DNA from 3 places in the Streptomyces sp. NPDC019443 genome. Region 2 is predicted to be linked to each of the others. Evidence: riboswitches for the same ligand, from Rfam matches in the RefSeq annotation. Region 2 holds a riboswitch; each other region holds the start of a gene.
What was found. Region 2 has a riboswitch for cyclic di-AMP ahead of ACH492_RS04060 (peptidoglycan DD-metalloendopeptidase family protein). Riboswitches for the same ligand answer to the same signal wherever they lie in the genome.

Region 1 (9,854 bases), on a different contig from region 2:
GGCGGGCGCGGCCATCGGACCGGTCCGCTTCCACTGCAGGTGCTGCCCGGGGATCTCCTCCAGGAAGCGCGAGGGCGGGTTGTACGAGGGCTGGCCCCAGGCGCTGCGCATCGACGACCGCGTCAGATAGAGGCGCTCGCGGGCGCGCGTGATGCCGACGTACGCCAGCCGCCGCTCCTCCTCCAGCTCCTTCGCCTGGCCGAGCGCGCGCATGTGCGGGAAGACGCCGTCCTCCATGCCGGTCAGGAACACCACCGGGAACTCGAGGCCCTTCGCCGTATGCAGCGTCATCAGCGTGATGACGCCGGAACCGTCTTCGTCCTCGTCCGGGATCTGGTCGGAGTCGGCGACGAGCGCGACCTGCTCCAGGAACTCGGCGAGCGTGCCCGCGCCTTCCTCCTCGGCGCGGTCCTGCTCGAACTCCAGGGCTACGGCGGCCAGTTCCTGCAGGTTCTCGATACGCGTCTCGTCCTGCGGGTCGGTCGACGCCTGCAACTCGGCGAGGTAGCCGGTCCGCTCCAGGACGGCCTCGAGCACGGTGGCCGGTCCGGCGCCCGACTCGACGACCGTACGCAGCTCCTCCATCAGCACGTTGAACCGCTTGACGGCGTTGGCGGAGCGGGCCGCCATGCCGTACGCCTCGTCGACGCGGCGCAGCGCCTGCGGGAAGGTGATCTTCTCGCGCAGCGCGAGCGCGTCGATCATCGCCTCGGCTCGGTCGCCGATGCCACGCTTGGGGACATTGAGGATGCGGCGCAGCGGGACATTGTCCTCGGGGTTGGCGAGAACTCGCAGATACGCGAGGACGTCCCGGACCTCCTTGCGCTCGTAGAAGCGCACTCCGCCGACGACCTTGTACGGCAGCCCGACCCGGATGAAAATCTCTTCGAAGACACGGGACTGGGCGTTCGTACGGTAGAAGATGGCGACGTCGCCGGCCTTCGCGTCGCCGGCGTCCGTCAGCCGGTCGATCTCGTCGGCGACGAACTGCGCCTCGTCGTGCTCGGTGTCGGCGACATAGCCGGTGATCTGCGCGCCGGCGCCGGCGTTGGTCCACAGGTTCTTCGGGCGGCGGCTCTCGTTGCGCTCGATGACGGCGTTGGCGGCGGAGAGGATCGTCTGCGTCGAGCGGTAGTTCTGCTCGAGCAGAATCGTCGTCGCGTCCGGGTAGTCCTCCTCGAACTGGAGGATGTTGCGGATGGTCGCGCCGCGGAAGGCGTAGATCGACTGGTCGGCGTCGCCGACGACGCAGAGCTCGGCCGGGTCGTCGTCCGGGCCCGAGGGACCCACCAGCTCGCGTACGAGCGTGTACTGAGCGTGGTTGGTGTCCTGGTACTCGTCCACCAGGACATGGCGGAACCGGCGCTGATAGTGCTCGGCGACGTCCGGGAACGCCTGCAGCAGATGCACCGTCGTCATGATGATGTCGTCGAAGTCCAGCGCATTGGCCTCGCGCAGCCTCGCCTGGTACATCCGGTACGCCTCTGCGAGCGTCTTCTCGAAACCGTCGACCGCCTGGTCGGCGAAGGTCTCCTCGTCGATCAGCTCGTTCTTGAGGTTCGAGATCTTCGCGCTGAAGGACTTCGGCGGGAACTTCTTGGGATCGAGTTCCAGATCACGACAGACCAGGGCCATGAGGCGCTTGGAATCGGCGGCGTCGTAGATCGAGAACGACGAGGTGAAGCCGAGCCTCTTGGACTCCCGGCGCAGGATCCGGACGCAGGCGCTGTGGAAGGTGGAGACCCACATGGCGTTGGCGCGCGGGCCGACGAGGTGCTCGACGCGCTCCTTCATCTCGCCGGCGGCCTTGTTGGTGAACGTGATCGCCAGTATCTGGCCGGGGTGGACGCTGCGGCTGCCCAGCAGATACGCGATCCGGTGGGTCAGCACCCGGGTCTTGCCGGACCCGGCCCCGGCGACGATCAGCAGCGGCGAGCCGGTGTGCACGACGGCGGCACGCTGCTGTTCATTCAGCCCCTCGAGCAGGGCGGCGGGGTCCACGACCGTGCGCGGAGCGCCGTCACGGTGGTACGGGTCCCGGGCCGGGGGGACGTCGTAGGCGCCCTGGAAGAGATCGTCAGGGATCTCCTCCGGGGCCGAGTCCTCGGGCGGCGGCGGGTGGTGCTCCGCGCTGGGCTGGAGGTCCGCCAGGAAGCTGTCGTCAAAGAGGCTGCTCATCGCTCTACGAGTCTAGGCCGCCGCACTGACAGCTCGCCGCCGCATTGGGATACCCCGGACGATGCACAGGACGTTTCGACGGCCGATTCGAGGGCGATTCGACCGGCGATCGACGCCGCGACTCTCCGTCATCGGCCTATACCATCGGGTCATCATTTGGGGGCGCCGGTTCACCGATCGCCAAGGTCACGAAAATGTATCGGACATTTCGAACATCAACCTTCACAGCAGCCGCACGAGTTGGCTAGCGTGCTCCCCCAAGGCGGCCCGTACCCCCATGGCGATCCACGCCAATCGGGCGGCCTGCGCCGAATTCGGGCTTTCCACAAGGGAGTTCGGAACCGGGGACCCACCATGCACAACCGGGGTGAATCGGACCGCGCCTCACTCGGTCCGTAGGGCGATCTTCCGTTCCGCCCGAACCCGACAGCTAACCCGGTAGGCGGTCCACGGAAGAAGGAGATGCCGGCCTTGGCGTCGCATCGCAAAACGCGAAGTCGAACCGTAAAGTCCTCCCCCGCCGTCGGGTTCACGACGGCAGCCCTCGCCTCCGTCACGCTGTTGTCGACGCAGAGCGCCAATGCCGCACCCGCCGAGCCGAAGCCCTCCGTCGAAGAGGTGCAGAAGAAGGTCGACGACCTGTACCGGCAGGCCGGCACGGCGACCCAGAAGTACAACAAGGCCAAGGAAGCGACCGAGGAGAAGCGCCGCGAGGTCGACGAGCTCCTCGACGACGCCGCCAAGCGCACGGACAAGCTGAACGAGTCGCGGCGGGAGCTCGGCACCTACGCGGCCGCGCAGTACCGCACGGGCGCGGTCACTCCGACCGCCGCGCTGCTCTTCGCGGACAGCCCGCAGGCGTACTTCGACCAGACGCAGCTGATGGACCGGATGACCGACCGTCAGCGCAGTGTGATCGACGACTACGAGACTCAGCGGGCCGCGGCCGCCGAGCAGCGCGCGGAGGCGACGAAGAGCCTCGAGTCGCTCACCCGCTCCCAGCAGGCCCTGCGCACCAGCAAGCAGGACGTCCAGGCGAAGCTCGCCGAGGCGCGCACGCTGCTGTCGAAGCTGACGGCCGAGGAGAAGGCGCGGCTTGCGGCGATCGAGCGCGAGAAGGAAGAAGAGGCCCGTCGCAGGGCCGAGGCCAAGGCCAAGGAGGAGGCGGAGGCCCGCGCGGAGGCCGAGCGCCGGCGCCAGGAGCAGGAGCAGAACCAGGGCGGCGACACGGGCACGGACACCGGGTCGGACACCGGCTCCGGTTCCACGGGCGGAGCCACGTACGCGGCGAAGGCGGAGAAGGTCCTCTCCTTCGCCCGCTCCCAGATTGGCAAGCCGTACGTCTGGGGCGCGTCGGGCCCGAGCTCGTACGACTGCTCGGGACTGACCCAGGCCGCCTGGAAGGCCGCGGGCGTGGACCTGCCGCGCACCACCTGGGACCAGGTGAAGGTGGGCGTGCGGGTCGAGACGAAGGATCTGCTCCCGGGTGACCTGGTCTTCTTCTACGACGACATCAGCCACGTCGGCATCTACATCGGCGACGGCAAGATGATCCACGCGCCCAAGCCGGGTACGAACGTCCGCGAGGAGTCGATCTACTACATGCCGATCTACGGCAGCGTGCGCCCGGCCTGAGACCGCTCAGCGCACGAACGCCCGGGGCCGACTTCGGCGCCCGGGCGTTCTCATGTCCGGCTCACGTCCAGAGCGTCGCGATGAAGATGTTCGCGACCGCCAGCCCGCCCACCGCGCCGAACAGCGCCTTGTCCACCTTCTCCTCGTCCCGCTTGACGTACACCAGGCCCAGGATCACAACCAGCACCGCCAGCTTGATGCCGACCTTCAGGTTGTTCACCGGCTGGTCGTCCGCCTGGTTCAGACCCACCAGTGCCACGCCCGTGATCAGCATGGTCAGCGCGCCGTGCAGCATTGCCGGGGTGAAGCGGGCCGTTCCCGCGCCCATCGCCTTCATCTGGGTGAGGAAGCCGCCGAGCAGCGACGCGATGCCGATGATGTGCAGGGCGACGAAGACATTGATGAGTACGTCCATGTCGCGGAGCCTAACCCTCCCCATAGCACCGATCTCCAGGCAGGTATGCCTCATTCGCCGCATCGGTCACAGCGGCACGGGGATCCGAGCCGGCACCATCAGTCCCGCTCTCAGAAAGCGCACCCACGTGTCCAGCTTCGGGCAGTACCGGTCCACGCCTCATTCCCGTGACTCTCAGGTTTAGCGTCCTTTCTCAGGTGACCGACTCCCCACCGCCGCCGAGCTCCCGGGCGGCAGTCGGCCACCCCCGCCGAGAGATCCGGCGGCGGGCCGCTCCCCCGTGCGGACCGCCGTCGGACTCGGCGTCGGATGCGGCGTCGGACTCGGCGTCGGATTCGGACCGCAGGGAAGACGGAAGGACGTGGACGCCCTCGTGGCAGCGCACCGGAAACCCAAGCAGCATCCGCTCAGCGGGCCCGCCGCCCGGACCGCCGCCACCCTCGCGCTCGCCGGCGCAGCGACCGCCACCGCGTTCGACGGAACCGGGCACGCCGAGCCCCGTCTCACTCCCGCACAGATCAAGGCCAAGGTCGACAAGCTCTACCAAGAGGCGGAGGCCGCCACCGAGAAGTACAACGGGGCCAAGGAGCAGACCGCGAAGGCCCGCGCGTCGCTGGAGCGGCTGCGCGAGGAGGCCGCCCGCAGGACCGATCGGCTCAACGCCTCACGCAATGCCCTCGGTTCGATCGCCACCGCCCAGTACCGCGCCGGTGGCATGGACCCGGGGGTGCAGCTCGCCCTCACCTCCGACCCCGACGAGTATCTGGAGCGGGCCGCGCTCGCCGAGCGGATCGGCACGCGGCAGGCGGACTCCATCGCCGGTGTGCACCAACAGCTGGTGGAGATCGCCCGGTTGAGGGCCGAGGCGGGCGGGCGCATGGACGGGCTCAAGGCCCGGCAGACCGAGCTGGCCAAGCACAAGGCCACCGTCCAGGACAAGCTCGCGGCCGCCGAACGTCTCCTCGCCGCGCTCACCGCCGAGCAGCGCGCCTCGTACGAGGGCTCGAACAGTGCGGAAAGCCCCGCGGATACGCGTGCCGACCGGTCAGCCGGCCCCCGCGGCTCCCTCGAGGCTCCCAACTCCCGTGCCGCCCAAGCCGTCGCGTACGCCTACGGAGCGCTCGGCAAGCCGTACGTCTGGGGCGCGACCGGGCCCGCCTCCTTCGACTGTTCCGGGCTCACCCAGGCTGCCTGGGGCTACGCCGGGGTCTCGCTGCCCCGCACCACGTACACGCAGATCAACGCGGGCCGACGGGTCTCCCGTTCCCAACTCGCCCCCGGCGACCTGGTGTTCTTCTACTCCGGGATCAGCCACGTCGGCCTGTACATCGGCGGCGGCCAGATGATCCACGCCCCTCGCCCCGGCGCCCCGGTCCGTGTCGCGCCGATCGACGAGATGCCCTTCGCGGGCGCGACCCGCCCCGTGTAAGCCGTCGGCGGAGTCAGACGCAGGTCAGACCCGTAGATCAGAACCGCGGCCGCAGCTGCTGCGTCAGCCACTCGAAGGCGTACGGCAACTGCCTGCTCCACACAGGAGTGACATGCCCGCCCTTCGTCGCCCGTACATCCACCTTCGTCGGTGGCTTGGCCGCCCGTTTCAGCGCAAGACCCGGCTCGTACCCGTCCGAGCCCTCCCCTGTCGCCAGCAGCGAGACCCGCGGCGGGGTCTTGGCCGACTTCAGGATGTGCAGGACGTTGTTCTCGACGCGCAGCTTCGGGTCCGCGGCAGTCAGCGAGCGGGACTCGGCGGCCGGGTCGTTGTAGCCGGAGAAGCTGACGGCCGCGCTGTAGCGGTCGGGGTGGGCGAAGGCCAGCTTGGCCGCGCCGTGCGCGCCCGCCGAGTAGCCCGCGATCGCCCAGTTCTCAGGTGCCAGCGACACCCGGAAGTTGTCGGCGACCATCTTGCGTACGTCGACGGTCAGCCAGCTGTCCGCATTCACCTTGCCCGGTATGTTCGCGTACCCGGTGTCCGCGTCGCCCAGCATGGTGCGCGGCGAGACCAGAATGAAGGGCGCGACCCTGCCGGACTCGATCAGCGGCTGCACCCGATCCTGGAACTTCAGCGTCCGGAACCAGTTCTTCGAGGAGCCGGGGAAGCCTGAAAGCACCTCTACGACCGGGAACTTCTTGTCGCGGTACGCGGGGTCGTCGTACTGCGGCGGCAGCCAGACGTACACCTCGCCCACGACACCCGAGATGGCGCCCTTGAGCTCGGTGCGCCGCAGACCGCTGCCGAGCGACGGGTCTTTGACCTTCTCCCACTTCTGAATCACCTTCGGCAGCGCGGAGATCTGCTTGCCGCCGGTGCCGTTCGGCCCGAGGTCGAGCGCCGAGTCGACATGGTCCGCCGTGCCGAGCAGGTCGTCCCAGCTGTCGTAGAGGCCATTGGCGTTGTTGACCGCCACGAACACCACCAGGACCGCCGTGGCCTGCGCGAAGAGCACCATGAGCAGCCGGCCGGCGCCCCGCACCAGAGCGGGTCCGCGCAGACGGCTCCAGAGCAGCAGCGGCAGCAGTACAGCGATCACGACCAGGCCGATCGTGATCAGGAAGAAGGTGTTCCCCGTCAGATTCATCACGCAGAACAAGAGGTGAACATGGCATGGACGGTTGCCCGGCTATGTACCAGTTACCTCACGATGGAGCCTAAACCAGACGTCGAGCCGTGGCCCATCGCGTCAGCTCGTGACGGTTCGACAGCTGCAGCTTCCGCAGCACCGCCGAGACATGCGACTCCACCGTCTTCACCGAGATGAACAGCTGCTTCGCGATTTCCTTGTACGCGTAACCCCGCGCGATCAGCCGCAGCACCTCGCGCTCCCGCTGGGTGAGCCGATCGAGGTCCTCGTCCACCGGCGGCGCGTCCGTCGAGGCGAAGGCGTCCAGCACGAAGCCCGCCAGACGCGGCGAGAACACCGCGTCCCCGTCCTGCACCCGGAAGATCGAGTCGACCAGATCCGTGCCCGTGATCGTCTTGGTGACATAGCCGCGAGCGCCGCCCCGGATCACCCCGATCACGTCCTCGGCCGCGTCCGAGACGGACAGCGCGAGGAAGCGCACCGGGTTCTCAGGCGCCGCCATCAGCGAGGCACAGCGGCGCAGCACCTCCACTCCACCGCCGCCCGGCAGATGCACGTCCAGCAGGACGACCTCGGGCCGGGTCGCCGTGATCACGGTGACCGCCTGGTCGACGTCGGCGGCCTCGCCGACCACCTCGACGCCGGTGCGGTCGGTCTGGCCGATTTCGGCCTGCACTCCGGTGCGGAACATCCGGTGGTCGTCGACGAGCACGACCCGTACGCGCCGCTCGGCAGTCTCTCCAGCAGCCTCGGTCTCGGTCATTCGCCCGCCCTCTCCATCTCCAGCTCGACCTCGGTGCCCCCGCCGGGCACCGAGCGAAGCCGTGCCGTCCCGCCGTTGCGCTGCATCCGGCCGATGATCGATTCTCTTACGCCCATCCGGTCGCCGGGGACGGAATCCAGGTCGAAGCCCGGCCCCCGGTCACGTACCGACACGAATACCGTGCGGCCCTCGACCTCGGCGTAGACCTGGACGGCCCCGCCCTCGCCACCGTACTTGGCCGCATTGACCATTGCCTCGCGTGCGGCCTGCATCTGTGCGGCCAGTTTCTCGTCCAGCGGGCAGTCGCCGACGACCACGACCTCCAGCGGGACGCCGTGCTTGTCCTCGACCTCGGCCGCGGCCTTCTTCACCGCCTCGGCGAGCGTGTCCGGTTCCTCGTCCTCGTCCTTGCCGTTGCCCTCCGGCTTGTAGAGCCAGTTCCGCAGCTCGCGCTCCTGGGCGCGGGCGAGGCGGCGCACTTCGCCCGCGTCGTCGGCGTTCCGCTGGATCAGGGTGAGGGTGTGCAGTACGGAGTCATGGACGTGCGCGGCGACCTCCGCACGTTCCTGGGCCCGGATGCGCATCGTCCGCTCCTCCGAGAGGTCCTGGGTCATCCGCACCAGCCAGGGCCCGGCGAGCAGGGCCATGCCGGCGATGACGGCAATCGCCGCCGTCAGCACATTGCCGAGCTGGGCGGCGGATCCACGTACCAGGATGAAGACGGTCAGGCCCATGCCGACCAGCGCCACGCCCGCGAGTGCGCGGCCGAGTTGGAGGAGCCTGCGGCGGCGGCCGACTTCGGTCCAGCGGGCCCGGCGAGCGTTGTCCGCCTGCCGCCAGACCAGCACCACACCGGCGCCGGTCAGCAGGATCGGCCAGATGTAGCGGCTGGCATTGCCGCCCATGTTCACATTGCCGACGAAGATCGCCGCGCCGATCATCAGCGCGACCAACGCGAACAGCTGCCCCTTGTCGGGCTTGCGCAGCCGGCGCCGGCCGTCGTCCGTGGTCTCGAAGACGGAACGCGGCTCGGCGGTCCTGCCGCCGACGCCGAGCGGCACGACTATCCAGAAGACGGCATACAGCAGCACGCCGAGGCCGTCGGCCATGAACAGGCCGAGGAAGACGAGACGGACCCAGATGACGGGCAGTCCCAGATGCCCGGCGAGGCCGCGCGCCACACCACCGAGCATCCGGCCGTCGGCGCTGCGGTACAGCTTGCGCAGCGGCTGCTCCTCCGGCGCGGGGGCGCGGGAGGGTCCGGCGGGTCGGGGCGTGGCGACGGGCATGCTCCGATCGTCACATGCGGGAGCGGGCCGGGGTATCAGGGTCCTCCCCTAAACCGACCCTGAAAGCCCTGGCCCTTAATCCGACCCTGAAAGCCGTGGCCCGCGGCCGGGCCGATATCAGGGAAGGGCCAGGGTCGGCGTGGGTGCCGTCCCGGCGCGGGGCCCGTCACCATGGACGTATGACACAGCCGACCACTCCGCCTCCTGCGAAACCGGACGCGCCGCCCGAGGCGCGTGCCGAGACGCAGCCGCTGCGCCGCACCCCGAACCAGAAGGTTGTGGCGGGTGTCTGCGGCGGGCTCGGCCGGTACTGCGACATAGACCCGGTGATCTTCCGGATCGTGATCGGTGTGCTCTCCGTGACCGGTGGCATCGGTCTGATCTTCTACGGCTTCGCCTGGCTGCTGATCCCCTTCGAGGACGAGGAGGAGAACGAGGCGCGTCGCCTGCTGTCGGGCCGGGTGGAGGGCGCGTCGCTGACCGCCGTGCTCCTCGCCCTGATCGGCTGCGGACTGTTCCTGTCCATGCTGGGCAACAGCGGGACGCTCGCCTTCGCCGCCCTCCTCTCGGTCGCGGTCGTCGGCGCGTCGGTGTGGTCGCAGCGCCGCCGTGTCGTCGCCCCCGACGGTGCGCTGCTGGACGCCGCGACGGCGCACGCGGTGGCCGAGGCGCCACCCGAGACGAAGGCGCCGCCCGTCCGCGACAGCCCGTCCTGGTGGCGGGACCCGATCGTCAAGGACGGCACGACGGGCCCGGTGGCGACCGGCTATCTGTGGGGCCCCGAAGAGGCTGCGGCCCAGGCGGCCGCGGAAGCCGCCGCACCGCCCCAGCGGCGTCCTTCAGCAGCTCCCCCGCAGACGCGCGGGCCGCGCGGAATCGGCGGCACCGTCTTCCTTCTCGCCCTGCTCGCGGGCGGTCTCGGCACCGGGCTCAGCTGGGACAGCAGTCCGCTGGGCACGAGTCTGCAGATCGGTCTTGTCTGCGCGCTGGCGGTG
Region 2 (9,854 bases):
CCGACACCCCGGACATGAGCGAGGTCGTCGGCCGCGACGACCTGCTGCTCGTCACCCTCGACACACTGCGCTTCGACGTCGCCGCCGAGCTCGCCGCCGCGGGCAGGATCCCGAATCTCGCCCGCCATCTGCCGGGCGGGGTCTGGGAGAAGCGGCACGCACCGGGCAGTTTCACCTTCGCCTCCCACCAGGCGATCTTCGCCGGCTTCCTGCCCACTCCGGCGGCCCCGGGGCCGCATCCACGTCTGTTCGCCGCGCGCTTCCCGGGCAGTGAGACCACCGCGGCCCGCACCTTCGTCTTCGACACCCCGGACGTTGTCTCGGGTCTCGCGGATGCCGGATACCGCACGGTGTGCATCGGTGGCGTCGGCTTCTTCAACAAGCTGGGACGGCTCGGCTCCGTACTGCCGGGAATGTTCCAGGAGAGCCACTGGGACCCGGAGTTCGGGGTGGCGTCACCCACCTCCTTCGAGGCCCAGGTGGACCTGGCCGAGAAGGTCGTCGCCGGACTCCCCTACGACCAGCGGCTGTTCCTGTTCGTCAACGTGCCATCGCTGCACCAGCCGAATTGGTTCCACCTCCCCGGCGCCACTGGGGACGCGGGTGATTCGCGCGAGACACACGCTGCCGCCCTTGAGTACGTCGACCGGCACATCGGGCGGCTCTTCGCCGCTGCGAGCAGCCGCCGCCGCTGCTTCGCGATTGTCTGTTCCGACCATGGCACGGCGTACGGGGACGACGGCTTCACCGGCCACCGGCTCGGCCACGACGTGGTCTGGACGGTTCCCTACGCCCACTTCTTCCTCGAGGCCGCAGCATGAGCAGCATTCCCGGGAGCGGCGCACCCCGCCCGTACCAGAGTTACGTCTACGCCTATCCGCACAAGACGGCCTACCGGCCCTTCCCCGAGAGCGGACGGCCCGCGCTGCGCGAGCGCTGGGCGGGGGAACGCAAGGACGCACTCTCCCTCTATCTCCACGTACCGTTCTGCGAGATCCGCTGCGGCTTCTGCAATCTCTTCACGCGGATCGGCGCTCCCGACGAGCTCACCACGCGCTACCTCGACGCGCTCGACCGCCAGGCGACCGCCGTGCGCGACGCCCTCGGAGACGCCGAGCCCGTACGTTTCGCCGCGGCGGCGTTCGGGGGCGGCACCCCCACCTTCCTCACCGCCGGGGAGCTTGACCGGCTCTGCGACATCGCCGAGAAACGCATGGGCGCCGATCTGCGCGCTGTCCCGCTCTCCGTCGAGACGTCCCCCGCCACCGCGACCGCCGACCGGCTCACCGTCCTCGCCGACCGGGGCGCCACCCGGCTCAGCATCGGCGTGCAAAGCTTCGCCGACGAGGAGGCCCGGGCGGCCGTACGCCCGCAGCGCCGCGCCGATGTCGAGTCGGCCCTGGCCCGGATCCGCGACGCCCGCATCCCCGTCCTCAACATCGATCTCATCTACGGCATAGATGGCCAGACCGAGCGCACCTGGCGACGGTCACTGGACGCCGCGCTCGCCTGGCAGCCCGAGGAGCTGTATCTCTACCCCCTGTATGTGCGGCCGCTGACCGGTCTGGGCCGTGCCGGCGAGGCCGGCGATCAGGCTTGGGACGCCCAGCGGCTGCTCCTGTACCGCGAGGGCCGCGACCATCTCCTCTCGCACGGCTACGAGCAGGTGTCGATGCGGATGTTCCGCCGCACGGACGCTCCGCCGCAGGGCGCGGACGACTACGCCTGCCAGACCGACGGCATGATCGGTCTCGGCTGCGGCGCCCGCTCCTACACCTCGACCCTCCATTACTCCTTCGACTACGCCGTCGACATGCGCGAGATACGCGGAATCATCGACACCTACACGGCGACCGAGGACTTCAGCCGCGCCGAAGTGGGACGCGAGGTCGACGAGGACGAGGCGCGCCGCCGCCATCTCCTCCAGTCGCTCCTCCAGGCCGAGGGCATGGAAGTGGCCGGATACCGTAAGCGGTTCGGCCGCCACCCTGCCGAGGACTTCCGGTGCGAGCTCGACCGCTTCGCCGACCTCGGCTGGCTCGACGAGAGCGCTGCGCCCGACCGGCTGATGCTGACCGCCGAGGGTCTGGCCTACTCCGACGCCGTGGGCCCGGAGCTCTTCTCCCCCGCCGTGCGCGCCGACATGGCCGCCTACGAACTCAAGTGAGGCTGAGCTGTGGACCTGACGATCCTCTACCGGGGCCCGCTCGCCTCCTGCGACTACGCCTGCCCGTACTGCCCCTTCGCCAAGCGGCACGACAGCTCCGAGCAACTGCGTGCCGACCGCTCCGCGCTCGAACGCTTCGCCGTTTGGGCGTCCGAGCAGACGGACGACCAGCTGTCGATTCTGTTCACGCCGTGGGGCGAGGGTCTGGTCCGCTCCTGGTACCGCCGCACCCTCACCGAGCTTTCCTGGCTGCCGCACATCCGTCGGGTCGCCATCCAGACGAACCTCAGCTGCCGCACCGGCTGGGTCGCGGACGCCGATCTCGACACCCTCGCACTCTGGTGCACGTACCACCCGGGCCAGACTCCGTACGACCGCTTCCTCGGCAAGTGCCGTGACCTGTCCGGGCGCGGGGTCCGGTTCAGTGTTGGCGTCGTCGGCTTCCCCGAGCATTTGGCCCAGGCCCGCCGCCTGCGCGCCGATCTGCCCTCGCCCGTCTACCTCTGGGTGAACGCGGCCGAGGGACGCGGCTACACCGACGCCGAGGCCGCGGAGTGGACGGACCTCGACCCGTTCTTCCCGTACAGCCGCGATCCGCACCGCTCGGCAGGACTCCCCTGCCGGACGGGCGAGTCGGTGATCTCGGTGGACGGCGACGGCACGGTGCGGCGCTGCCACTTCGTCCGGGACGAGCTGGGCAATCTCTACGACGGCTCCTACCGGCGGGCGCTGCGCCCGCGCGGCTGTCCGTCGGCCGTCTGCGACTGCCATATCGGCTATGTCCATCTGGAGGCGCTGCCGCTGTACGACGTGTTCGCGGGCGGTGTCCTGGAGCGGATCCCGGCCGTGCCCGCCGCTACTCAGCCGTCGTACGGAGCGGGAAGGCCCATCCCCGTCAGTCTCGCCGCACCGCGGCGCGCAGCCGGTGCATAGCGGCCGCGCCGCGGTCGGGGTCGCGGGTGCCGAGCACCCCACCCCGCCGCGGTCACAGGGGCAGCAGGTTCGGGCGCTTGGCCTCGACATGGTCGCCGGAACTCTCGCCGCGCAGCCGTCGGCCGATCCACGGCACCAGGTGCTCGCGCGCCCAGTGGATGTCGTCACGGCGCACTTCGAACGGGCCGCGCGGCGGCTGGGGCGGCCACGGCTGGTCGGGGTCGGCGGGCACATCGAGTCCGAGTACCTGGGCGGCGCGCAGCGCGACCCGGGTGTGTCCCTCGGGCGACAGATGCAGCCGGTCGGTGTCCCAGGCCCGCCTGTCCTGGACTGACTTGAGCGACCAGAGGTCGAGGACGGGGCAGTCGTAGCGGTCGGCGATGGCCCTTACATGCGCGGTGTACGTGGCGATCCTGCCGCGCAGATGGCGCAGCACCGGCACCCCGCGGGTGTCGAATCCGGTGGTCACCATGACCGTGCCGACCGCGCTCGTGAGGTCGGCGACGGCGCGCTCGAAGCGCTCGGCCACGTCGTCGGGGTCGGTGCCGGGCCGGATGATGTCGTTGCCGCCGGCGCAGAACGTCACCAGATCCGGGGCGAGTTCCTTCGCCCTCGGCACCTGCTCCTCGACGATCTGGTCGAGGAGACGCCCGCGTACGGCGAGGTTGGCGTACCTGAAGGTGTGCTCCGGCGTCCGGTCGTCGAGCAGGACCGCGAACCGGTCCGCCCAGCCGACGTACATCCCGTTCGGACCCGGGTCTCCGACGCCTTCGGTGAAGCTGTCACCGATAGCCGCGTACGACCCGAATGCACCCTTTTTCCCTGTTCTCGAATCGTCTGCCACGAGACCATATCTTTCCCTTACGGATGTGACCTACGCGACCGTAAGGAAGGGTTGACGAGGGGTGATCTTTGCCACCGGTCAAGTTTCGTCCAACCCGGAATACGCCGACTCCCCCGCGCCGCCGGACGGGGGGAGTCGACAACGGTGTGCTGTCTGCGCCTCAGATGGAGACGCCGTACTGGCGCAGGTACGCCAGCGGGTCGACGTCCGAGCCGTAGCTCGGGCCGGTGCGGATCTCGAAGTGCAGGTGCGGGCCGCTGGAGTTGCCGGTGGAGCCCGAGAGGCCGATCTGCTGGCCGCCGCTCACGCTCTGGCCGGCGGAGACGGCGAGCGAGGAGAGGTGGGCGTACTGCGAGTAGTTGCCGTCGCTGTGCTGGATGACGACCTCGTTGCCGTACGCGCCGCCCCAGCCGGCGGAGACGACGGTGCCCGCGCCGACGGCCTTGACGGTGGTGCCGGAGGAGGCCGCGAAGTCGACACCGGTGTGGTAGCCGCTGGACCACATGGCGCCGGTCATGCGGTAGGAGGTGGTGACGGTCGCGCCGTCGACGGGGGCGGTGAAGCCGGAGCTGCTGGTCTGCGAGGCGCTCGCGGAGTCACCGGAGGAGGACTGTGCGGAGGAGTCCGAGCCGGAGTCGGACGCGGCCTTGGACTTCGACGCAGCCTTCGAATCGGCCTTCGAATCGGCCTTGGAATCGGCCTTGGACTCGGATCGGTCCTGGCTCTCCTGGCGCGGCTGCGCCTTCTCCGGAGCCTTCGCCTTCGACTTCGCGCCGAGGGTCAGCTTGAGGCCCGGGTGGATCAGCGACGGGTTGTCGCCGACCTGCTCACGGTTGTCCTCGTACAGCTTCTTCCAGCCGCCGCGTACATCGTGCTCCTTGGCGATCTTGGCCAGGTAGTCACCGGAGACGACGGAGTACGTAGTGGGGACGGCGGCCGGCTTGACTGCCGCCGGGGCCGCGGCGGCGGTCACTGCCGTAGCGGGCGCCACGGCGGGAGCGGTCTTGCCCACCGCGTGGGCGCCGGTGGCACCCATCAGCGGAAGCGCGATGGCGGCGCCACCCGTGCCGGCGGCGACGAAGCCGCGCGTGATCGGGCTGGTCTTGGGACGGCGGTGCTTACCCTTTGCGGGCATGGCGCATTCCTCTCCGGCGCCTACGAGGTGAGCTGTCGGGTTCGGGCTGGAGATGCCCGGCCGCGCAATGCGCGACTAAACCCCGAGCCGTCCGGAACTCCGGAATGGCGAACTACCTGGGTCCCCCGCTCCTGCCACACGTGGGTGGATTTTTCGAATTCCGGTCGGCGGCAGGATTAGGCGGTCCGTCCGGATTGACGGGAACGTAAGCGAGGGGGACGGGCGGGTACAAGCCATCACTTTCCCGGGCCAATGATCCGTGCGATATCGCACCAGAATTCCGGTTACCCTCCGTAAAAGGTGGATCTCGACCGGATCTCAACTGCCCTTCGGGCAACGGAGTTCGGCTCCGCCGGACCACCACGCACCGTCACGGATATGATCCTGCTCACGGACTCGACCCCATCCCCCCTGTAGATGGGGCACGTCATGCCGAACCGGCCAATTCGGACAGAAGCGTCATTTAATGACTATCGACCGATCGCCCACACTTACCTACCAATCCCTGTCAACGTCACAGGAATTCCACCGGGTTCCGCCGCCTCCCCTGACGACCATTTCCCATTCTTGACCGCAAAATAGGACAAAGTGCCGTAGGCGTCGGGGTTGGTCGCAGCGGGGCACCGAGGCCGGCCGAGTCCGGGTCGGAGCCGGAGCCGGGTCAGCGGCGGCGCAGCCGGATCACGGTGGCGTCCATGTCTCCCCTGAGCCCGGTCTGCAATCCGTGGTGCAGGAGTACGGCCCCCCGGTGTACGGCGCCGGTGTCCAGGCACTCGTAGGCGGCTGCCGGGTCGAGGCCGCGCAGCCTGAGCCGGGGCGGCTGCTCGCCGTAGTGCTGCGCCTGCAGCCAGGCGAGGACAACGCTCTCGTCGCCGCGTACGTACTGCACGGCGCTCAGCCCGCCCTCCGGCGCCCGCAGCCGGTGCAGCTCGCCGTGCTGCACCAACGGCCTGATCTTCTTGTACAGGTCCACCCAGCCGCGTGCCTCTGCGAGCTCCTCGTCGGTCCACTCGGTGAGGTCGCCGCCGACCCCGAGAACACCGGCCATCGCGCTGACGAAGCGGAAGCGGAGCGTGCTGAACCGGCCGTTGAGCTGGACATTGGGGCTGTCGGTGACCCAGGCCGCCATGACCCGCGCCGGGTGCAGCTGGGTGAAGCCCTGCTGGATGGCGAGCCGGTCCAGCGGATCAGTGTTGTCGGAGGTCCACACCTGGTCGGTACGGGAGAGGATGCCGAGGTCGATCCGGCCGCCGCCGCCCGAGCAGGACTCGAAAGCGACGGACGGATGCGCGGCCCGCAACCGGTCGAGGAGTGCGTACAGCGCGTGCACATGCTCGACCCACAGCTTCTGCGGGTACTCCTCGCCGGGCCATCCGACGTCCGTGAAGCAGCGGTTGAAGTCCCACTTCACATAGTCGATGGGCGCACTGCTGAGCAGCGTGTCCAACTGCTCCCAGAGATAGTCCTGTACGTCCTCGCGCGCGAGGTTCAGCACGAGCTGGTTGCGGAATTCGGTTCTGGCGCGGCCCGGGTGGTGCTGCACCCAGTCGGGGTGCGCGCGGTAGAGGTCGCTGTCGGCGTTGACCATCTCCGGCTCGACCCAGATGCCGAACTGCATCCCCAGCGCGTGCACTTCGTCCGCGAGCGGCCCCAAGCCCTTCGGGAAGCGCTCGGCGTTGGGCGTCCAGTCGCCGAGCCCGGCGCGATCGCTGGTGCGTTGCCCGAACCACGCGTCGTCCACCACGAACAGCTCGACGCCCATCGCCCCGGCCCGCCGCGCGAGCGCCCGCTGCTGCTCCTCGGAGATGTCGAAACCGGTGGCTTCCCAGGAGTTGTAGAGGACGGGCCGCTCGGTCGCCGCGTCGGGGATGACATGCGCCAGCTGCCAGGCGTGCCAGGCCCGGCTGGCCCCGCCGAATCCGCCGTCGGTCCACAGCCCGGCGAAGACGGGCGAGGTGTACGACTGGCCGGGCGCGAGCCGCAGCAGTCCCGATTCGTCGTAGCCCGCGCCGCCGGTGATCTGCACGAGTCCGTCGGGCAGCTGCTGTACGGAGATCCGCCAGGACCCGGACCAGCCGAGGGCGCAGGCGTACACCTCGCCGCGCTCCTCCGTGGCCCCCTCCGCGTCCAGCGCGACCCACGGCAGATGCTGGTGCCCGGTGTGGCCGCGTCGGCTGCCGATCACCTTCTCGCCGTACGTCAGCTCCGACCGTACGAGCAGCGACTCGGCGGCCCAGCGGCCGTGCAGCTGGCTGAGCCGCCAGCGCTCGCGCTGCGGCAGCGTCCAGGCGGCAGAGTCGGCCCGCAGCAGCTCCAGGTCGGGGCCGTCCCCTTCGTGGGCGACGGTTTCGTGGGCGACGGTGACCCAGCGCTCGATGATGTCCGCGTCATCGCGCATCCGGTGGTGCAGGGTGAGGCCGAGGCCGTGTACGGCGTCGGTGAAGCGGAGCCGCAGTTCGTCGCCGTCCACCGCGTCACCGGCGAAGGTCCACTCCGTGCCGCGTACTTGTGGCGTACGGACGGAGAGCGCCGGGCGTACGAAGCGGGGTCCGCCCTCGACCGGGTACTCCTCGTGCCCGTCGAGCTGCGACTCGAAGGGCCAGTAGGGCGGCAATACCCGGTCCGCGAGTGCCTCCGCGTCGGCGCCGGAGATCCGGGGTCCCCAATGGAGATGCAGCAGTTCGTCGTCGTCCGTGAGGTGCAGCGCATAACTGCTCGTGGGTCCGGAGAGAACCCACGTACGCCCCTTGCCAACGCTCTCGATCATCCCGACCCCTCAGATACGCACAGGTCCGCACAGGCCCGAACATCATCCGACGGGGACCGCTGCCGGTGCAACGGCCTTGCGGGAGACGGCCGAGATGATTGCCGGATGAAGCGGTGTCGTATCGTCGGGAACGCGCCATCGTCGGCGAGCAGCGCCGACGGCAGTCACTTCAGGAGTCCCCGTGACGCAGCAGCTGCCGCAGGCCCCGTCGACAGAGCCGGAACTGGCCGGAGTGCGCAACTTCCGGGACGTGGGCGGCCTGCCGACAGTGGACGGCAGGAAAGTGCGGCACGGCCGGCTCTTCCGCAGCGGCCATCTCGCGCACGCGACCGAGTCCGACGCCTCGTTCCTCGGCACGCTGGGCCTGCACACGATCTTCGACTTCCGCAATGCGGCGGACATGCGGCTGGAGGGCCCCGACGTCGAGCTGCCCGGCGTACGCAATGTGAATCTGCCGCTGACCGACCCGGCCGACGGCGCCGAGTTCTGGAAGATGGTCCGGGACGGCGACCTCGACCAGCTGCGGTCGATCCTCGCGGACGGCAAGGCGGCGGGGCGGATGACGGCCTCGTACCGGACGATCATCAAGCAGCGCACCGCCGAGCACAGCAAGGTCCTGCACGCGCTCGCGGAGGACAGCGTTCCGGCCCTGATGCACTGCGCGGCGGGCAAGGACCGCGCCGGTCTGTCGGTAGCCGTCTCGCTGCTGGCGGTCGGCGTCGAGCGGGAGGCCATCGAGGCGGACTACCTCAAGTCCAATGACCCGCACCGCCGTTACCTGGTCCGGCGCAGCGACAATTCCCCTGCCGCGATGTCCCCGGAGGTGATGGAGCTGCTGTCCCCACTCTTCGACGCGCGGGCCGAGTACCTGAGCGCGGCCTTCGAAACGATCGAGCAGACCTGGGGCACCACCGAGCGCTACCTCACCGAGTGCCTGAAGGTGAGCCCGCAGACGCGCGAGCGGCTGCGCGACCGGCTCCTCGACGAGGCCTGAGCCGGGCTCACCGGTTCCGCGCTACTGGTTCTGGCCGCCCAGCAGGAAGAGCAGATAGAGGAAGGCGGCGAAGAGATGACCCGCCACCAGGTAGGCGAAGAGCCGGATCACCAGCCCTCGGGGGAACTTCCCCTCTTCGTTGTGCTCGGACATGGCAGACCTCTCACGTGTGTCAGGCGTGCGGATGAATGTCGGGGCTCTGCAGCAGCGTGTGTACGAAGAGCAGCTGGACCCCGTCGGGCGTGGCCGCCGCGATGCGGTGCGGGGTCATTGAGTCGAAGTGCGCGCTGTCCCCGGGGCTCAGCTCGTGCACCGCGTTCCCCAGGCCCAGCCGCAGCCGCCCGTCGAGGACATACAGCCACTCCTCGCCGGGATGCACCCGGACCACATCGCCCTGGCTGCCGAACGGGACCACCAGCCGCAGGGCCTGCATCGCCCGGCCGGGGCCGCCTGCCCGGTAGTACGTCCAGCCGTCGGCCGCCGCGCTCTCCCCGCGACCGGCGCGGATGATGGGCTCGTGTTCCGGCGCCGACTCGCCGAGGAGCTCGGCGACCGTCGTACCGTAGATGCGGGCGAGCCCCAGCAGCATCGGCAGTGACGGCTGGCGGTGGCCCGTCTCCAGACGGGAGAGGTGGGCGGGCGAGAGGCCCGCACGCTGGGCGGCCGCTTCCAGGGTGAGACCGCGACGGCGGCGCAGATCGCGCAGACGAGGTGCGACATCGGGCAGCGAGGTGTCCGCCGCCACTTCGGCAGGGGTGCTCATATGCCCATTGGGCCAGGAACCTGCCTCTGAGGCAAATTTATTGCCTCAGAGGCAAAGGTGCCGAAAGTCAGCGGTTGGCGACCGCCTGCTTGACCAGCGTCTTGCCGAAGTCCCACATCAGCCCGCCGCCGCCGTGGGCGTCGTCCATCACGGCCGTGAACGCCGCAACGAACCGATCGACCTCCCGCTCACCGATGGTCAGCGGCGGAATCAGCTTGATCACTTCCAGATGGTCGCCGGAGACCTGGGTG
Region 3 (9,854 bases), on a different contig from region 2:
CCTCCACCTCGCCGATGGTCTCCGCGCCGGCGAAGCCGCCGCCCACGAAGACGAAGGTCAGCGCCTTGCGGCGGACGTCCTCATCGGTCGTCGAGTCGGCCTTGTCGAGCTGCTCGAGTACGTGGTTGCGCAGGCCGATGGCCTCTTCGATGCCCTTCATACCGATGCCCTGCTCGGCGAGGCCGGGGATCGGGAAGGTGCGGGAGACCGCGCCGAGCGCGACGACCAGGTAGTCGAAGGGCAGCTCGTACGCCTCGCCGACCAGCGGCGAGATCGTGGCGACCTTGCGGTCCTGATCGATGGTGGTGACCCGGCCGGTGAGCACCTCAGCCTTGGGCAGCACGCGTCGCAGCGGGACGACGACATGCCGAGGCGAGATGCTGCCGGCGGCAGCTTCGGGGAGGAAGGGCTGGTACGTCATGTACGAGCGCGGGTCGACGACCGTGACGGTCGCCTCGCCGTAGCGCATCTTCTTCAGAATGCGACGAGCTGCGTACAGGCCTACGTACCCACCGCCTACAACGAGGATCCTGGGACGCTCCGTGGTGCTCATGCCATCGAGTATCCACCCCTCCCAGGGGGGGTGCTCGTGAGCCCCTTCACAAGGTGTGGACCCACCTCTGCTACACTGCGCGGCCCACGTGACCGAGGTCATGGCGCGGCGGGGGAACCACGGTATAAGGGGAGACGTTGTTCACCCCTCGTGAGCTGGACCCTAAGGGACCTGTCATAGGTGAACCAGCGGCCCGGTACACGCCCCCGTAACGCGCCCCGCACTCCCCCGAATGCCCCCCGCGGGGCGGGACGGACGGGCCGGAGGGGCCTTTCGGCCCCCCACAGGACCCGTCAGGGGCCTTTTCCTTGTGAAGAACTTCACGAAGTTCGTTCAGAGGCCCATTCAGGGGCCGATTCAGAGGCTGATTCAGAGGCCGGTTCTAAGCGATCGACCAGGCGATCCCGTCAAGGATGTCGTGCTCGCTCACGACCACCTCCGGCACCCCGATCCGCTCCATGATCGCGGTCAGTACGAGCGCCCCGGCCCCGATGACGTCGGCCCGCCCCGGGTGCATCGCCGGGTGCGCGGCGCGCTGCTCGTGGTCGGCCTTCAGCAGCGCTTCGCTGATCGCCCTGACCCGGGCGTAGGGGATCCGTGCGTGGTGGATCCTCGTCGGGTCGTACTCGTCGAGACCGAGCGCGATCGCCGCCACCGTCGTCACCGACCCGGCCAGGCCGACCAGCGTCTGCGCCTCACGGATCGGGACGGTCTCCTCGGCGAGGTCGAGCGCGGCCTCGATGTCGGCGCGGATCGCGGCGACCTCTTCGGGCGTCGCCGGATCGTGGCGGATGTGCCGCTCGGTCAGCCGTACGCAGCCGATGTCCACGGACCGCGCGGCCTCGACCTCCCCATGGCCGACGACGAACTCGGTCGAGCCGCCGCCGATGTCCACCACCAGTCGCTCCTCGTGGCCCGGCAACTCCCTAGTGGCGCCGGTGAAGGAGAACTCCGCCTCCTCGTCCCCGGTGATCACCTCGGGTTCGACGCCCAGGATGTCGAGCACTCCGCGGACGAAGTCGTCCCGGTTGGACGCGTCGCGCGAGGCGGAGGTGGCCACGAAGCGGATCTTCTCCGCGCCGTGCTTCTTGATCACGGCGGCGTACTCGCGGCAGGCCGCGAAGGTCCGCTCCAGCGCCTCGGGTGCGAGCCGCCCGGTCCGGTCCACGCCCTGACCGAGCCGGACAATCGTCATCCGCCGGTCGAGGTCGACCAGCTCGCCGGTGGCCGGGTCCGCGTCGGCGACGAGCAGCCGGATGGAGTTCGTACCGCAGTCGATGGCGGCGACCCGGGTCACTTCTCGTCCCCTTCTTCGAACGGCGTGACGCACGGGCCCTTGCGCCACCACTCGGGCAGCATCGCGATCGCCTCGTCGCCCAGCGGATTGACGCCGGGTCCCGCCGCGAGCGAGTGGCCGACCAGGACGTGCAGGCACTTCACCCGGTCCGGCATGCCGCCCGCGCTCGGGAAGCCCTCCAGCACCTCGATGGCGTCGCGGCGTGCGATGTAGTCCTCGTGGGCGGCGCGGTACTTGCCAGCCAGCTCCGGGTCCGTCGCGAGGCGCTCGTTCATCTCCTTCATCACGCCGTTGGCCTCCAGCGTGCCGATCGCCGAGGCGGCCCGCGGGCAGGTCAGGTAGTACAGCGTCGGGAAGGGGGTGCCGTCGGGGAGCCGCGGCGCGGTCTCGACGACGTCGGGCTGACCGCACGGGCAGCGGTGCGCGATGGCGCGCAGTCCGCGCGGCGGACGGCCGAGCTGCTTCTTGAACGCGGCGATGTCCGCGTCGGTGGGCTCGGTCGGGGCGGTGGTGGGAGGGGGCGTTTCCATGCCTGCCTTGGTTCTAGCGGTGCTTCTGTGTGGCTGCTACTTGGTGCGGTCGGCGTTGTCGACGCCGTCCCAGACGTTCGAGTACCAGGGGCGGTCGGTCGCCCCCTCTTCGGTGCGGCGCTTCTCGGCGGCCTCGGGGTTGATCATGATGTAGCTGGTCTCTCCCGGCAGCACGAGATGCAGGTGCTCGCGGGCGAGGCGCCGGATGTACATGTCGTCCCGGAGCCGCGCCTTCTCGTCCCTCAGCCGCTCGACCTGCTCCTTGGCGTCCGCCATCCGACGCTCCTGCTCGGCGATGTCGGCGCGCTGGGAGACGTACTGCCGCATCGGGTACGCGAGCGCGACGGCCAGCGAGCAGACCACCAGGGCCAGGAAGGCCGCGCGGCCGGTGAGCCGGGAGCGGCGGGCCTGCCTGCGGTTCTGCGACCGGTAGACGCGAGCGGCGGTCTGCTCGCCGAGCAGCCGAATCCTGGTCGTGGTGGAGAACCGATCGCGGTCCTGCCCGGCCATGTCCCGCCTCCCCATTACGTACGTACGTCCCCGGACACGGTACGGGACCGCGGCTGGGGACGTACGTAAGAGAGAGCGTCAGCCCTTGCTGTACCGATCAGTTCGCATAGCGAAACCGCGGGAACGCCGAGCGGCCCGCGTACACCGCGGCGTCGTCGAGGATCTCCTCGATGCGCAGCAGCTGGTTGTACTTGGCGACGCGCTCGGAGCGGGCCGGGGCACCGGTCTTGATCTGGCCGCAGTTGGTGGCGACGGCCAGGTCGGCGATGGTCACGTCCTCGGTCTCGCCGGAGCGGTGCGACATCATGCACTTGAAGCCGCTGCGCTGGGCGAGCTCGACGGCGTCCAGGGTCTCGGTCAGCGAACCGATCTGGTTGACCTTGACGAGCAGGGCGTTCGCGGCACCGTCCTCGATGCCGCGGGCGAGGCGCTCCGGGTTGGTGACGAAGAGGTCGTCGCCGACGATCTGGACCTTGGTGCCCAGCTGGTCGGTGAGGACCTTCCAGCCGGCCCAGTCGTCCTCGAACAGCGGGTCCTCGATGGAGACGAGCGGGTACGCCGCGACGAGCTCCGCGTAGTACTCCGTCATCTCGGCGGCCGAGCGGGACTTGCCCTCGAACTCGTACGAGCCGTCCTTGTAGAACTCGGACGCGGCGACGTCGAGCGCGAGCGCGATGTCCTTGCCGGGGGCGTAGCCGGCTTCCTTGATGGCCTCGAGGATCAGGTCCAGCGCGGCGCGGTTGGAGTCGAGGTTCGGCGCGAAGCCGCCCTCGTCGCCCAGGCCGGTGGACAGACCCTTCTGCTTCAGGACCTTCTTGAGGGTGTGGTAGACCTCCGCGCCCCAGCGCAGGGCCTCGGAGAAGGACTCCGCGCCGATCGGGGCGATCATGAACTCCTGAATGTCCACGTTGGAGTCGGCGTGCGAGCCGCCGTTCAGGATGTTCATCATCGGAACGGGCAGCAGGTGCGCGTTCGGGCCGCCCAGGTAGCGGAAGAGCGGCAGATCGGAGGCCTCGGAGGCGGCGTGCGCCACGGCGAGGGAGACGCCGAGGATCGCGTTGGCGCCGAGCGAGGACTTGTCCGGGGTGGCGTCCAGGTCGAACATCGCCTGGTCGATCAGGCGCTGCTCGGTGGCGTCGTACCCGACGAGCTCCGGGCCGATCTGCTCGATGACGGCGAGGACGGCCTTCTCGACGCCCTTGCCCTGGTAGCGGTTCTGGTCACCGTCGCGGAGCTCAAGAGCCTCGAACGCACCGGTGGAGGCGCCGGACGGAACAGCAGCACGACCCGTGCTGCCGTCGTCGAGGCCAACCTCGACCTCGACCGTGGGGTTGCCTCGGGAGTCCAGGATTTCCCGGGCTACGACGACGTCGATGGACGGCACGAGCATCTCCTTCTGGGATGTGACGCTAAATGTGACTCAAGCAGTGGGACACAAGCAGTGCAGGGCAGCGCAGGGTCTCCGTGGCCTTGCGGCAAGAGCCTAACCGGCTCCGGGGCATCGGTCGGCCGGTGCCCGCCCGCTGGGACGGAAAAGGGCATGAACAGGCAGTGACAAGGCAGAACCCCGGCCCGGCGCGTACGGGGGATAGCGCGCCGGACCGGGGTGCTCTGGGGCCCGGGGGTCAGCTCGGGCGGAGCCGGGGCAGCCGGCTCGGGCGGAGCGGGGTCAGCTCAGGTGGAGCTGCTGGCCCGGGTAGATGACGTCCGCGTCGTCGATGATGTCCTTGTTCAGGTCGAACAGCTTCTGCCAGCCGCCCTTGACCTTCTCGGTCTCGGCGATCTTGCCGAGGGTGTCGCCGGCCTTGACCTTGTACTCGCCGTCGCCCTTCTTGAAGCCCTTGGCCTTCGCGGCGGGCTTCGCCGGGGCGGCGGGGCGCTCGGAGCGGGTGGTGGGAACCTCGGCACGCTTCGGCTGCGCCGGCTGCGTGGTGCCGGCGTCGGCGGCGCCGCCGTACGCGGCGTTGGACAGGTTGACGCCGCAGTTCGGCCACGCGCCCTTGCCCTGGCCGGCCAAGACCTTCTCGGCGACCGCTATCTGCTGGGACTTGGAGGCCTGGTCGGCGCTCGCGGCGTACTGCGTGCCGCCGTACGCGGCCCAGGTGGAGGCCGAGAACTGCAGGCCGCCGTAGTAGCCGTTGCCGGTGTTGATCGACCAGTTGCCGCCGGACTCGCACTGGGCGACCTGGTCCCACTCGGAGGCGGTCGCGGCGGACGCCGAGGTGGCGCCGAGGAGCGGGGCGGCGACGGCCGCACCGGTGACGCCGGCGATCGCGGCGAAACGAGTGGCCTTGGACGGGCGACGGTGCTTGCCCTTGCTGGAAAACAGCATGGAACTTCTCCTCACCGACGCCTACGAGGTGAGCTGTCGGGTTCGGGCCGACGAGTTGCCCGGCCGCGCGTCCTGCGCGCGGCTTCACCCCAAGCCGGTTGGAGCCGTCGATCTCAACGGCCGGGGCCGGCGCTTACCTTGGGTCCCCCGCTCCTGCCTTCGGCGCTCTGCGCGACGACTACTCCCCCGAACCGTCGGCAGGATTTGGCGTGACGGTCAGCGGCGCCCGCGGTGGCGAGCGGTTCAGACCGTAAACACAGCTCTCCCCGATGTTCAAAGGAGGAACATCGGGGAGAAAACGCCCATCTCGCCACTCCGGTCACACCCGTTTTCGCAGGTGGGGGGCGGAATGAGTGGTTCCGCCGGGCAAGTCACGGCAGTTGGGACAAAGAGACTCATGTCTCACTTGCACAGACTCGGACATAAGCCCGCGAACTGACCGTGAACTGCCTGCGAATCGCCTCTACTTCAGGCCCAGATCGAGGCTCTGGCCAGGAAGAATGAGGTCGGGGTCGGCACCGACGGTCTCCTGGTTGGCCTCATAGAGCTCGGTCCAGCCGCCGGAGAGCTTCTGCTTGTCGGCGATGGCCGACAGACTGTCGCCCGGCCGGACGGTGTACTCACCGGGCGCGGCGTCCGCATTGCCCGTCTCGCCCGCCTCATCCGGGTTGCCCGCATTGTCGCGTGCCGAACCGTCACCTCGCGAGGCATGCCGACCCGCTTCGCGCTCATTGTCCGTATTGCCCGGCTCGGTCTGCTCCGGGGCGGCCTCGCCACGGTGCTTGCCGCCGCCACTGTCGGCGCCCGGCGCCCCGTCCGTGGCCGCCGGCTCGGCGGGCTCGGCCGACCCGGCCGGGTCCGCGGTCGGCTCGGCAGACGCCGCAGTGGTGGGCTCGGCGGAGGGGTTCGTGGGTATGAGCGACTCGACCGGGTCGCTCTGCTCGGGCGACGGCACGATGCCCGGGTCGACGCCGGTGGCGGCACCGTCGTTCTTCAGGCCGGCGAGTGCCCCGCAGCTGGGCCACGCCGCGGGGCCCTGCGCGTCGAGGACCTTCTCGGCGACCGCTATCTGCTGCGAGCGGCTGGCGAGGTCGGCGCGGGCCGCGTAGTCCGTACCGCCGAAGTCCTGCCAGGTCTCCTGCGAGAACTGCAGCCCGCCGTAGTGCCCGTTGCCGAGGTCGGCGCTCCACATGCCGCCGCTCTCGCACTCCGCGACGCGGTCCCACGTGGAGGCGTCGGCGGCGGAGGCCGAACCGGCGCCGAGAAGGGGGATGGCGATGGCCGATCCCGTCACCCCTGCCGCGACAACAATGGCAGGAGCCTGACGAGGTCGGCGGTGTCGCCCGTTCCCGGAACGCATGCGGTTGCCTTTCACGTGACTACTGAGACGACGGTGAACGTAGCCGCATTCGAACGGAAGTCACAAGTCGATGCAGCGGAGATCACGTGAAAGTCACAGTCTTGACAATGCGTCAGATCTGTCGAGCGGTGAACTCAACCGGCAGAGTGCGCAATCCGCGCATAATGAGACCTCCACGCCACCGCAAATCGGCCGGATCGCCTGCAAGCCGCAAGTCCGGCATTCTCCTGAGCAGCGTGGCGAGCGCGGTCTGCCCCTCGAGACGCGCGAGGGGCGCGCCGAGGCAGTAGTGGATGCCGTGCCCGTACCCGAGATGCTGGTTGTCGCGCCGGGACAGATCGAGGCTGTCCGGGTCGGCGAACCGCTCCGGGTCCCGGTCGGCGGCCGCGAGTACGACGAGTACGGGATCGCCCGCCGCGATCCGCTGCCCGCCGATGACGAGCGCCTCGGTGGCGAACCGCCAGGTGGCGAGCTCCACGGGCCCGTCGTAGCGCAGGAGTTCTTCGACACCGGTGGCCAGCAGCTCGGTCTCGTCGGCGGCGAGAGACGTCTGGAGCCGCTCCCGCTGTTCCGGATTACGAAGCAGGGCATATACCCCATTGCCGATCAAGTTCACGGTGGTTTCAAAACCCGCGAAGAGAAGGATGAAGGCCATGGCAGCGGCCTCGTTCTCGGTGAGGTGCTCGCCGTGGTCGCTGGCCCGGATCAGCCCCGAGATCAGGTCGTCCCCGGGCTCCTCCCGCTTTCGGTGGATCAACTCCGCGAGATAGCCCCGCATCTTCTTCACAGAGCGGGCGACGCCGCCGCGCGGCCCGCCGCCCTGGCCCGGCTTGAAATGTCGCACCATCATCCCGGCCCAGTCGCGGAAGTCGTCCTGGTCCTCGCGCGGGACGCCGAGCAAGTCGCAGATGGCGTAGATGGGGAGCGGGAACGCGAACTCATGAATAAGATCCGCCTCCCCCCTCTCCACGAACCCATCAATGAGCCGGTCCGTCAACTCCTGTACGCGCGGTGCGAATTCGGCAACCCGGCGCGGGGTGAACGCCTTCGATACCAGCCGCCGCAGCCGGGTGTGGTCCGGCGGGTCGATGTTCAGCAGATGGGTCATCAGCTCGGCCTTGCGCTCGCCGGGGATGCCCGTCTTCCCCTTGGCGTGGGCGGGCTCGTCGTGATGCGCGGGATTCTTGCTGAGCCGCTGGTCGGCGAGGGCCTGCTTGGCATCGGCGTACCGCGTCACCAGCCATGCCTCGACTCCGCTGGGGAGGGTGGTCCGGTGGACCGGCGAGTTTTCCCGGAGCCACGCATAGGCGGGGTAGGGGTCGGTGGCGAACTCCCAGGTGAACAGCTCGGGCTGAGCGCTCACTCCTGCCCCTCGGCGGCGCGGATCGCGTCCCTGTAGGCGCGGGCCGCGGCGCGCAGGGCGGCCTCGGGGTCGGTGCCGGACTCCTCCGCCCTGACGGCGAGGGCGAGCAGTTCGTAGCCGGTGCCCCGGCCGGCGGGGAGCGGGACGTCGAGGCCGGCGGTACGGACCCGGCCCGCGAGCTTCGCGGCGAGGGCGAGGCCGGGCTGACCCAGCGGCACGCCGTCCGTCACGGAATCGCGCTGCTTCTCGATCGCCTTCGTGCGGAGCCAGTGCTCCTTCACGTCCTCCGGCGTCTCGGCGTGCTCGTCGCCGAAGACGTGCGGGTGGCGGTGGATGAGCTTCTCGACGATCGTCCCGGCGACGTCGTCGATGGAGAACGGCTCGTCCTCGTCCTCCTGCGCGATGCGCGCGTGGAAGATGACCTGCAGGAGTACGTCCCCGAGCTCCTCGCGCAGCTCGTCACGGTCGCCGTCCTCGATCGCCTCGACGAGTTCGTACGCCTCCTCGATGCCGTATTTGGCGAGGCCCTTGTGGGTCTGGGTCGACGACCAGGGGCACTCGGCGCGGATCCGGTCCATGACCTGGACGAGGTCGAGGAGACGGGCGCCGGGCAGGTCGTACGAGCCGGGAAGCAGCTCCAGGTCCGGCATCTGCACCCGCCCGGACCCGGCGAGCCGGGCGAGCCCGTCGGTCAGGGCCGTATCGCCCTCGCCTGAGGGGACGACCACGACGGTGCGACCTCCCCCAGAGCCTTCGGCCCGGGAGGTACCCCCGGCGCAGGCGTCGACCAGCTCCTGCGCGGTGATGGCCGTTATCTCCACGGCAACACCGGCCTCGCGGAGATACGGCAGCTGGGGGTGGGCCCCGTCGGCACAGAGCACCCGGTCGGCAGCGTGCAGCGTCTGCCACGCGGGCCAGGACAGCAGCCCGGGCGCGACGCGGTGGCTTGCGGTGAGCAGAACGATTCGGCCGGGGGCGACTGGTGCTTCTGTGGTCACCCCTCGAACCTACCTCGCGCCGCTACGCACCCGCCTCGACGGGCTCCGGCTCCTTGCTGACCTGGGTGATCCACGGGGCCTTGTAGTTGCCGAGCTCGAGTTTCTGGTCGTCCCAGGTGCCGAAGCGGGGGTTGACGTCGATGTCCAGCGCCTTGGCAGCGGCGGTGAACGCCTGGTTCAGCTTCTGCTGGCCCTCGGGAGTATTGGTCGCGCCGAGGGCCTCGGCGAGCTTGCTGACCAGGATGTCGCGGCGTACGACGTCGCCCAGCTGGTCGGGGGCGACGCCGCGCTGCTGCAGATACATGGCCGCGAGCTGCTCCTCGCCACCGGACTGCTGCACGAGGGCGGTCCGCCCGTCCTGGATCTCCTTGCGGCTGACCTCGACCCCGGCGTCGTCGGCGGCGCGCTGGACGACCCGCTCGACGATCAGGTCGTAGAGCTTGGCGCGGCTGAGCTGCCCGCTGTCCTTGATGAGCTGGGCGGACTGGGGGGAGCGCTGCTGGGCGGCGCGCACATCCTTCACCTTCGCCTGGACGGTGGACACCTCGATCCGCTCCCCACCGACGACGGCGGCGGCCCCTGGGTGAGCCTCACTGCCGCAGGCGGCGAGGAGGGGCGCGGCGACGAGCAGCGCGGCTGAGACGGTGAGCGCGGTGCGACGGCGGCGGTGCAAAGGAGCCTCCCGGCGTGCGGCGTGATTGTGCGACGATGCACAAGACCCTGCGGTGATCGATGTTAGGCAGTCTCCCTGGCCTGGGCCACTGATTCGACCGACGATTCGCCGGAAGTTGCGACGCACACGTTCACATGGCGTTCAACCTGCGCCGCCGGGCGAGCCGGCTCCGGGCGCAGCATGATCGTCCGGGAAACGGCAAAGGTGATCGGGACGGCGGCACCCGCCGCGATCAGCG

Region 1: another riboswitch for cyclic di-AMP. It lies ahead of ACH492_RS31030 (NlpC/P60 family protein); the one in region 2 lies ahead of ACH492_RS04060 (peptidoglycan DD-metalloendopeptidase family protein).
Region 3: another riboswitch for cyclic di-AMP. It lies ahead of ACH492_RS14875 (transglycosylase family protein); the one in region 2 lies ahead of ACH492_RS04060 (peptidoglycan DD-metalloendopeptidase family protein).

The regions. Positions count from the first base shown of each region.
Region 1 covers NZ_JBIRYJ010000013.1:137,373-147,226, reverse strand. The annotation lists gene pcrA (DNA helicase PcrA) at 1-2,178, opposite strand, end outside; cyclic di-AMP (ydaO/yuaA leader) riboswitch at 2,475-2,638, shown strand; gene ACH492_RS31030 (NlpC/P60 family protein) at 2,641-3,813, shown strand; gene ACH492_RS31025 (hypothetical protein) at 3,875-4,228, opposite strand; gene ACH492_RS31020 (NlpC/P60 family protein) at 4,602-5,657, shown strand; gene ACH492_RS31015 (alpha/beta hydrolase) at 5,695-6,804, opposite strand; gene ACH492_RS31010 (LuxR C-terminal-related transcriptional regulator) at 6,875-7,570, opposite strand; gene ACH492_RS31005 (PspC domain-containing protein) at 7,567-8,859, opposite strand; gene ACH492_RS31000 (PspC domain-containing protein) at 9,039-9,854, shown strand, end outside.
Region 2 covers NZ_JBIRYJ010000001.1:895,835-905,688, reverse strand. The annotation lists gene ACH492_RS04080 (STM4013/SEN3800 family hydrolase) at 15-821, shown strand; gene ACH492_RS04075 (STM4012 family radical SAM protein) at 818-2,167, shown strand; gene ACH492_RS04070 (STM4011 family radical SAM protein) at 2,177-3,100, shown strand; gene ACH492_RS04065 (SGNH/GDSL hydrolase family protein) at 3,153-3,944, opposite strand; gene ACH492_RS04060 (peptidoglycan DD-metalloendopeptidase family protein) at 4,105-5,079, opposite strand; cyclic di-AMP (ydaO/yuaA leader) riboswitch at 5,084-5,236, opposite strand; gene ACH492_RS04055 (alpha-galactosidase) at 5,741-7,846, opposite strand; gene ACH492_RS04050 (tyrosine-protein phosphatase) at 8,028-8,840, shown strand; gene ACH492_RS04045 (DUF6126 family protein) at 8,862-8,993, opposite strand; gene ACH492_RS04040 (XRE family transcriptional regulator) at 9,013-9,603, opposite strand; gene ACH492_RS04035 (aspartate aminotransferase family protein) at 9,671-9,854, opposite strand, start outside.
Region 3 covers NZ_JBIRYJ010000004.1:141,539-151,392, forward strand. The annotation lists gene ACH492_RS14850 (NAD(P)/FAD-dependent oxidoreductase) at 1-553, opposite strand, end outside; gene ACH492_RS14855 (exopolyphosphatase) at 936-1,850, opposite strand; gene ACH492_RS14860 (DUF501 domain-containing protein) at 1,847-2,380, opposite strand; gene ACH492_RS14865 (septum formation initiator family protein) at 2,417-2,890, opposite strand; gene eno (phosphopyruvate hydratase) at 2,988-4,274, opposite strand; gene ACH492_RS14875 (transglycosylase family protein) at 4,560-5,222, opposite strand; cyclic di-AMP (ydaO/yuaA leader) riboswitch at 5,226-5,397, opposite strand; gene ACH492_RS14880 (transglycosylase family protein) at 5,686-6,582, opposite strand; gene ACH492_RS14885 (cytochrome P450) at 6,695-7,945, opposite strand; gene ACH492_RS14890 (nucleoside triphosphate pyrophosphohydrolase) at 7,942-8,943, opposite strand; gene ACH492_RS14895 (SurA N-terminal domain-containing protein) at 8,966-9,616, opposite strand; gene ACH492_RS14900 (GtrA family protein) at 9,679-9,854, opposite strand, start outside.